DNA from 3 places in the Methylophilus luteus genome. Region 1 is predicted to be linked to each of the others. Evidence: predicted binding sites of a transcription regulator. Region 1 holds the regulator's gene; each other region holds the start of a gene.
What was found. Region 1 encodes sigma-54, which starts transcription at its own class of promoters, with help from an activator protein. Its sites were predicted from a motif close to TGGCACNNTTCCTGCT; they were not measured.
Positions count from the first base shown of each region.

Region 2: the regulator sigma-54 is predicted to act here: its motif matches at 647-662, upstream of ACFQ1Z_RS02880 (LLM class flavin-dependent oxidoreductase).
Region 3: the regulator sigma-54 is predicted to act here: its motif matches at 1,231-1,246, upstream of ACFQ1Z_RS05815 (SfnB family sulfur acquisition oxidoreductase).

Region 1 is NZ_JBHTKB010000002.1:1,012-3,282, reverse strand. It holds gene lptB (LPS export ABC transporter ATP-binding protein) at 1-263, shown strand, start outside; gene ACFQ1Z_RS09500 (RNA polymerase factor sigma-54) at 270-1,820, shown strand.
Region 2 is NZ_JBHTKB010000001.1:655,206-657,476, forward strand. It holds gene ACFQ1Z_RS02875 (class I SAM-dependent methyltransferase) at 1-471, shown strand, start outside; gene ACFQ1Z_RS02880 (LLM class flavin-dependent oxidoreductase) at 726-1,787, shown strand; gene ACFQ1Z_RS02885 (LLM class flavin-dependent oxidoreductase) at 1,806-2,271, shown strand, end outside.
Region 3 is NZ_JBHTKB010000001.1:1,276,129-1,278,399, forward strand. It holds gene sfnG (dimethylsulfone monooxygenase SfnG) at 1-278, opposite strand, end outside; gene msuE (FMN reductase) at 305-877, opposite strand; gene ACFQ1Z_RS05815 (SfnB family sulfur acquisition oxidoreductase) at 1,330-2,271, shown strand, end outside.

The sequences.
Region 1 (2,271 bases):
ACCCGAAATTTATTTTGCTGGATGAACCGTTCGCCGGCATAGACCCGATCGCGGTGATAGAGATCCAGAAAATCATCCGTTACCTGAGCAGCCAGAATATCGGCATCCTGATCACAGACCACAACGTGCGTGAAACGCTGGATATCTGTGACCGCGCCTATATCGTCAACGAAGGCGCAGTGTTTGCGGCCGGCACCCCCGATGAGATCATTCAGAATGAGGGTGTGCGTGAAGTCTATCTGGGCAAAAATTTTAGGCTGTAAGTCCTTATGAAGCAAAACCTGCAATTACGCATGTCGCAAAACCTGGCACTGACGCCGCAGCTGCAGCAGTCTATCCGCCTGTTGCAACTGTCGACGCTGGAACTGAGCCAGGAGCTGGAAGCCATCTTGCAGGAGAACCCTTTGCTCGAGATGGCCGACAATAATGAAGAAGGCGAGTTTGAAGACAACACGCCAGACGCCCCGTTAGCGGCACAGGCAGAAGTCGAAGACGCCAGCTCATTTGATGTCGCCACCCAACAGGATATCCCCTCGCCGGCCGACACCTTGCGCGAAGAGTTGCGCGATGACCTCAGCGGCAATGAAGGCGAACTGCCCAACCTGAATGAAGAATTCACGCCGCCGGAGTTTGAAGACGATTACGGCGAGTTTGGCAGCACCAGCAACTGGGATGAGGCAGGCCGCAACAATACCGACGATGAAGACGGCGATTTTTCACGCCAGGACGCCAGCAGCATCAGCCTGCGTGAGCACCTGATAGACCAGATACAGCTGGCGCACCTGTCGCACCGCGACATGAGCCTGGTCAAACTGCTGCTGGACAGCATCAATGACGACGGCTACCTGGAGCAAGACTTGCAGGAAGTGGTAGACAACCTGCCGCTGGAACTAGAAGTCGACCTGCTGGAACTGGAAACAGCGCTCAAGCTGATCCAGAACCTGGACCCCATAGGCATAGGTGCGCGTGACCTGCGCGAATGCCTGTTGCTGCAACTGCAGGCCCTGCCGGCCAGCACGCCCTACCTGAAAATTGCGATCGCGCTGGTGAAAGACCATCTGGCGTTGCTGGCCAATAAAGATTTTATCAAGCTGCGCAAACAGCTCAGTTGCGATGAAGCCTCACTCAAAGGCGCGCAGCAACTGATACGCCAGCAAAACCCGCGGCCGGGCAGCGAGTTCTCCAACTTTAGCCATGACCATTTTATCCAGCACGATGTGGTGGTGAAAAAGATCAAAGGTATCTGGGTAGCAACCCTCAACGACGGCGTGATCCCCAAACTGCGCATCAACCAGATGTATGCCGACATCCTCAAACGTAACCGTGAAAGCTCGGGCCAGTACCTGCAAAGCCAGATGCAGGAAGCCAAATGGATGATCAAGAATATCCAGCAACGCTTCTCGACCATATTGCGCGTATCACAAGCCATTGTAGACCGGCAGCGTAACTTCTTTGAGCACGGCGATATCGCCATGCGACCGTTGGTGCTGCGTGAGATCGCCGAAGAGTTAGACCTGCATGAAAGTACTGTTTCGCGCGTCACCACCCACAAGTACATGCTCACTCCACGCGGAGTTTATGAGCTTAAATACTTCTTTGGCAGCTCAGTCGCTACCGATGCTGGCGGTTCCTGCTCGGCAACCGCCATACGCGCACTGATCAAGCAAATGGTGGCAGAAGAGAACGAGAAAAAACCGCTTTCTGACAACCAGATCACCGATACCCTGGCGCAACAGGGCATAGTGGTGGCACGGCGTACCATTGCCAAATACCGTGAGTCATTGAGCATACCGCCAGCTAATCTGCGCAAATCGCTTTAATTTCCCAGCATCACGCCACTGCATAGCCGGTGTTATCCTCGGCATTGAGGAGTGCGCAACTTGGCTAGCGCAACCTGTGCGGACCGTGCAGCGCGAGTGATGCACTTACTGGAGTTGTAGTTAGGTATTTCTTTGGGTGGTTTAGTGATCTGATTCACCATTTTCTTTCGCCTCTAGGCGAGTTACTTTTCTTTGCTTGCACAAAGAAAACGTAACCAAAAGAAATGCACCCTAGCATCCGCTTGTTTCCTGCGTTGCTCACCTCAGGACTTTCGTCCGTTGCTTTGCCGGACTTAGGCATAAGCGGTCGCGAAACTCGCCCTGACAAGCCACACACACTGTGGCTTGTTGCGGAGCTCAGACAGTCGCTCCCTTCCTCCTTATTTTGATTCCGCTACTCGGCGCGTCAGATAGGGGCCCGGAAAAACACACGCCCTTAGTGAAGCTGGGG
Region 2 (2,271 bases), on a different contig from region 1:
CATCACTTTTCCAATCTGCACAGGGCTTTCAGAGAAGCCTATCGCGTCATGCGGCAAGGGCGCATTGTGTTGTTTACGGCTTTTCCCAAGCAAATGCGCGGCTACTGGCTGTGCCATTACTTTCCGCAGATGATGAAGCGCGCCATCGCGCAGATGCCGACCGAAGCCAGGGTCACGGCTGCATTACAGTCTGCAGGTTTTGAGATTGAGCGCATCGTGCCATTTTGTGTGAACAATAGCCTGACAGACCTGTTCCTCTATTCAGGCAAAGCGCGGCCAGAACAATACCTGGACCCCGAAGTGCGCGCCAATATCTCCAGTTTCAGTGAGTTATGCAGCAGCAAAGAGCTAGCCAGCGGCTTGCAACGTCTGCAGCAGGATATCGCTAGCGGTGCCTTTGCGCAGGTGGCCGAGAGCTACCGCATAGGGCAGGGCGATTATGCCTATGTGGTGGCACGTAAGTCGCTGTAGCTGCAGTTCACACCCCCAGCCTAAAGTTGCCTGACCAACACCTTTGATGGTGCTGTTGTTGCTCAGGCAACACCTGGGTCGCCGTATTCATTATTCCGCTAATTAATATTTAAAATATCCCTTTAAATACATTGGGTTATTTTATAGTCTTCAAGTGATAGCTTGCTGTTGATGTTGGCACGGAAACTGCAATGTAAGCCTTAGCCCGTAATTGAAAAGCACAGATCTGTGTTGACATCATGAAGGAGAAAACAATGGCGAATCAATTTTATTGGCAGCTTCCTACCTCTGGCGATGCACGCTATGGCGATGCCACCAAACAGCGTCGCGGTGAAGCTTCTGACCCGCATTACCCGGTATTCGGCAGTGGCGTGACCGATCCGCGCAAAAACGCATTCAACTATTACGACTATATCCACCAGGTCACCAAAGCGGCAGATATCTCTGGCTTTACCGGTGTATTTATTCCGGATGATCCTGATGGCGAAGAGCCATGGATAGTCGCCGGTTATATCGCGAGAAGCACACAGCGCCTGCGCCTGCTGACGCAGTTTGATGCTTCGCGTGGCTCTGCCGTCTATGCCGCCAAAAATGCAGTGAGTTTTCAGCGTTATACCGGTGGCCGCTTTGCCTGGCACATTACCGAAGGCAGCAGCGACGAGCATACGCGTAAACAGCTGGGCGACTTTGTGCCTAAAGAGGATATCCTGGCGCGTATCGATGAATTCATCACCGTCGCCAAAGGCGTACTCACCACTTACCCGTTTAACTTTGTCGGCCGCTTTTTTGAGGTGCAGGATGGTGGCTTTCAGGGTCCGCTCTCCAAGCGTGATGTGCCACGCGTTTACCTGGGCGGCAACGCGCCTGAACAGCTGGCGCTTTCAGCCAAACATGCCGATGTGCATGTGTTGCAAGCCGCCGATCATTCGCAGATAGAGCAGCAGATCGCGCAATACCGGCAAGCCGGCACGGGTGACACCGAATTCGCATTGCGCATCGATGTACTGGCGCGTGAAACACGCGAAGAAGCGCTGGCTGATGCCAAACGCTTTATCAGCCAGACCGATGGCGCGACCCCTGAAGATGAGTCTGCCGTGCTGTGGCCAGGTTTTGCCGAGAGCTTCACCGGTGCCAGGGCTTCTTTGATCGGCAGTTATGACGAAGTGGCGGTGGCACTGGCCGCTTATGCCAACCTGGGCGTGACGCAATTCGTATTGGCCGCCGTGCCGCATTTTGAAGAAGCCTACCGCGTGGGCAGCTATGTGTTGCCATTGGTACGACAGTTAACCGATCCGGCACAAAAGCAGGCTGCCTAGGATTATTGAGGAGATAAAATGACAATAGATGTTTTCTGGAGAATTCCAACCCACGGCGAACCCACATCACACCGTGCCCGTTCACCTTTCCGTGGCGACTGGTTCCCCGGTAATGATAACCAGACCCTTAGCGGTTTAAGCGGCGGTGGCGATGATGGCTTCACCTATATCGATTACCTGGCAGAGATTGCGCGCGCCGCAGAGATCTCCGGTTTTCAGGGTGGGCTGATCCCTTCTTTCCCTAATACCGACGAGCCGTGGGTGATTTCAGCCTTTTTGGCGCGCGAGACCAAGAACTTCCGCTTTATGATCCCGTTCCAGCCTGGTTTTCTCAACCCGGTGACAGCTGCGCGCATGACCGCCAGCCTGCAACGTGCCACAGGTGGCCGTGCGCTGTATAACGTGATCACCGGTGGCGGTGGCCCATCACAATTGTGGTGGGGTGACCCGGTCAAACACGACGACCGCTATGGCCGTACCACTG
Region 3 (2,271 bases), on a different contig from region 1:
CATGGGCCAGGCAGGATGGCTGCGATCACTTTGAGCTTGGTCGTGGCAGCCAGAAGCGCATGCGAGAAAGCAACGGATTCGTGCTGAAACTCGGCACCATAACCCGCTGTAAAACGGATCTGGCTCAATGCATATTCAAACCCTGCTTTTTCGGCGATTTGTGCCAGTTTGCGGTTGTAATCGATATCCCAGCTAGTGCGTTGCTCAATATTACTCACCACCAGGCCGCCACTGACGTTTGGTACCCAGTAAGCAAATTTGATGTTTTGTGTACTCATACAAGTTCTCCAAAGATTCGTTGGTGTCATATGGCCTGAAGGCTGGCTTCAGTGACGGTGACGCGATGTTTAAGCAGCGGCAGTGCCCGTGCTATCGCCAGCTCGATACGCGCTTTCAAGGCCTCACTTTTCACCTGGTAGTTTTCAAAGTCGGCTTCAGTGGCATACACGCCTACTGGCAGGGTCAAGGCCTGAAAAAAGCTGAATAGCGGCCTTAACTCGTGATCGATGATCAAGGCATGCCGGTCGCTGCCACCGGTCGCACCGAGCAGCACAGGCACATCGATCAAAGCTTCGTAATTGACCAGATCGAACAGATGTTTGAACAGCCCACTATAAGAAGCGCGATAGACCGGTGTGGCTACGATCAGCAGGTCCGCTGTTTCAATCGCTGTAATATCTTTTTGCACCCTGGCAGGCAGATCCCTGGGGTCAAATGACGCGGTGAAACTGCCACCGATTTCACTCAAGTCTATCTGGTGCAGATCGATCGCGATCTGCTGCCCCAGTTTTTCGGTCAGGGCCGCAACCAGTGCTGCAGTTCTGGAAGGTAATTTGTAGCTGCCTGCAACAGCTGTGACTTTCAAGGGACGACTCATTCATGGCTCCTAAACATGTGTTGCCGGCGCCAACTTAATTTGTTCAATGCTGGAATACCGGCTTACATGAGTAATAGCAGCAACCATGCCAAGATTATTTACCTATATAAATCAATAACATGCAGAGTTTTTTATATTTTTCAGGGTGTTGGTTTAATCAGTATTTTGCTGATGCGCTGCTGCTTTATCAGCAACTATTCATGAAATGCAGCATCCCCAGGCTGGCTGTGGCCGCGTACACGCCTGGCAGTGTGCTGATTAATCAGCATGCATTCAGCAGCTTATGGTCGATTTACACGCTTTGCAAAGCGCAGCCTACGGCGAATACTTATTAAATTCAATCACTTAACAGTTGGCATATTTAATGCAATAAAGCAGGTAGACGCGCAGCACACATGATTCGGCGAGGACTGCGTTGTTTTAGCCCAACATCAATTTAATAAGGATTAACTATGACTGCACAAGCAAGCAATGTTGCGCATTTGCCTGAGACCCACTCCAGGGAGCTCGCGCATATCATTAAAACTGACGCTGAAGCCATTGAGGTCGCAAAACAGGTCGCCAGTGAGATCGCAAAAGAAGCTTCGCTTCGCGATAAGGAGAGACGGCTGCCGCGTAAAGAACTGGATCTTTTCTCCAGCAGCGGCCTGTGGGGCATCACAGTGCCTAAAGAATATGGCGGTGCATTCGTCTCCAACAAAACGCTGGCCGAAGTCATCGCCACGGTTTCTGAAGCGGACCCCAGCATAGGCCAGATCCCGCAGAATCATCTGTATATGGTGGAAGGTTTACGCCTGGATGGCAGCGAATTTCAGAAACGCTACTTTTTTGAACTGGTGTTGCAAGGGGTACGCTTCGGCAATGCATTTTCCGAGATCGGCACCAAGAGCGTCAATGATGTAAAAACGAGATTAACGGCTGCCAACAGCGGCTTTTTCCTCAATGGCAAGAAATTCTACTCATCAGGTGCCCTGCTGGCTGACTGGGTGCCGGTGATCACCAAGGATGTGAATGATAATACAGCGGTAGCCTTTGTACCCGCCGGCGCCCAAGGCCTGACCATTATTGATGACTGGTCTAGTTTTGGCCAACGTACCACGGCCAGCGGCACTACCATACTGGACAATATTTTTGTCCCTAGCGAACATGTGCTGCCTCACCAGCAGGCCTTTGACCGCCCGACTGCCATGGGCCCGTTAGCCCAGATCATTCAAGCCGCGGTGGATACCGGCATTGCGCGTGCCGCATTCAAGGATACGCTGCATTTTGTACGCAATCACACCCGGCCGTGGATAGATACCGATCTGGAGCATGGCTACGAAGACCCGCATACCATTAAAGATATAGGCGACCTGCAGATCCGTATCCATGCCACGGAAGCCTTGCTGGCGCGA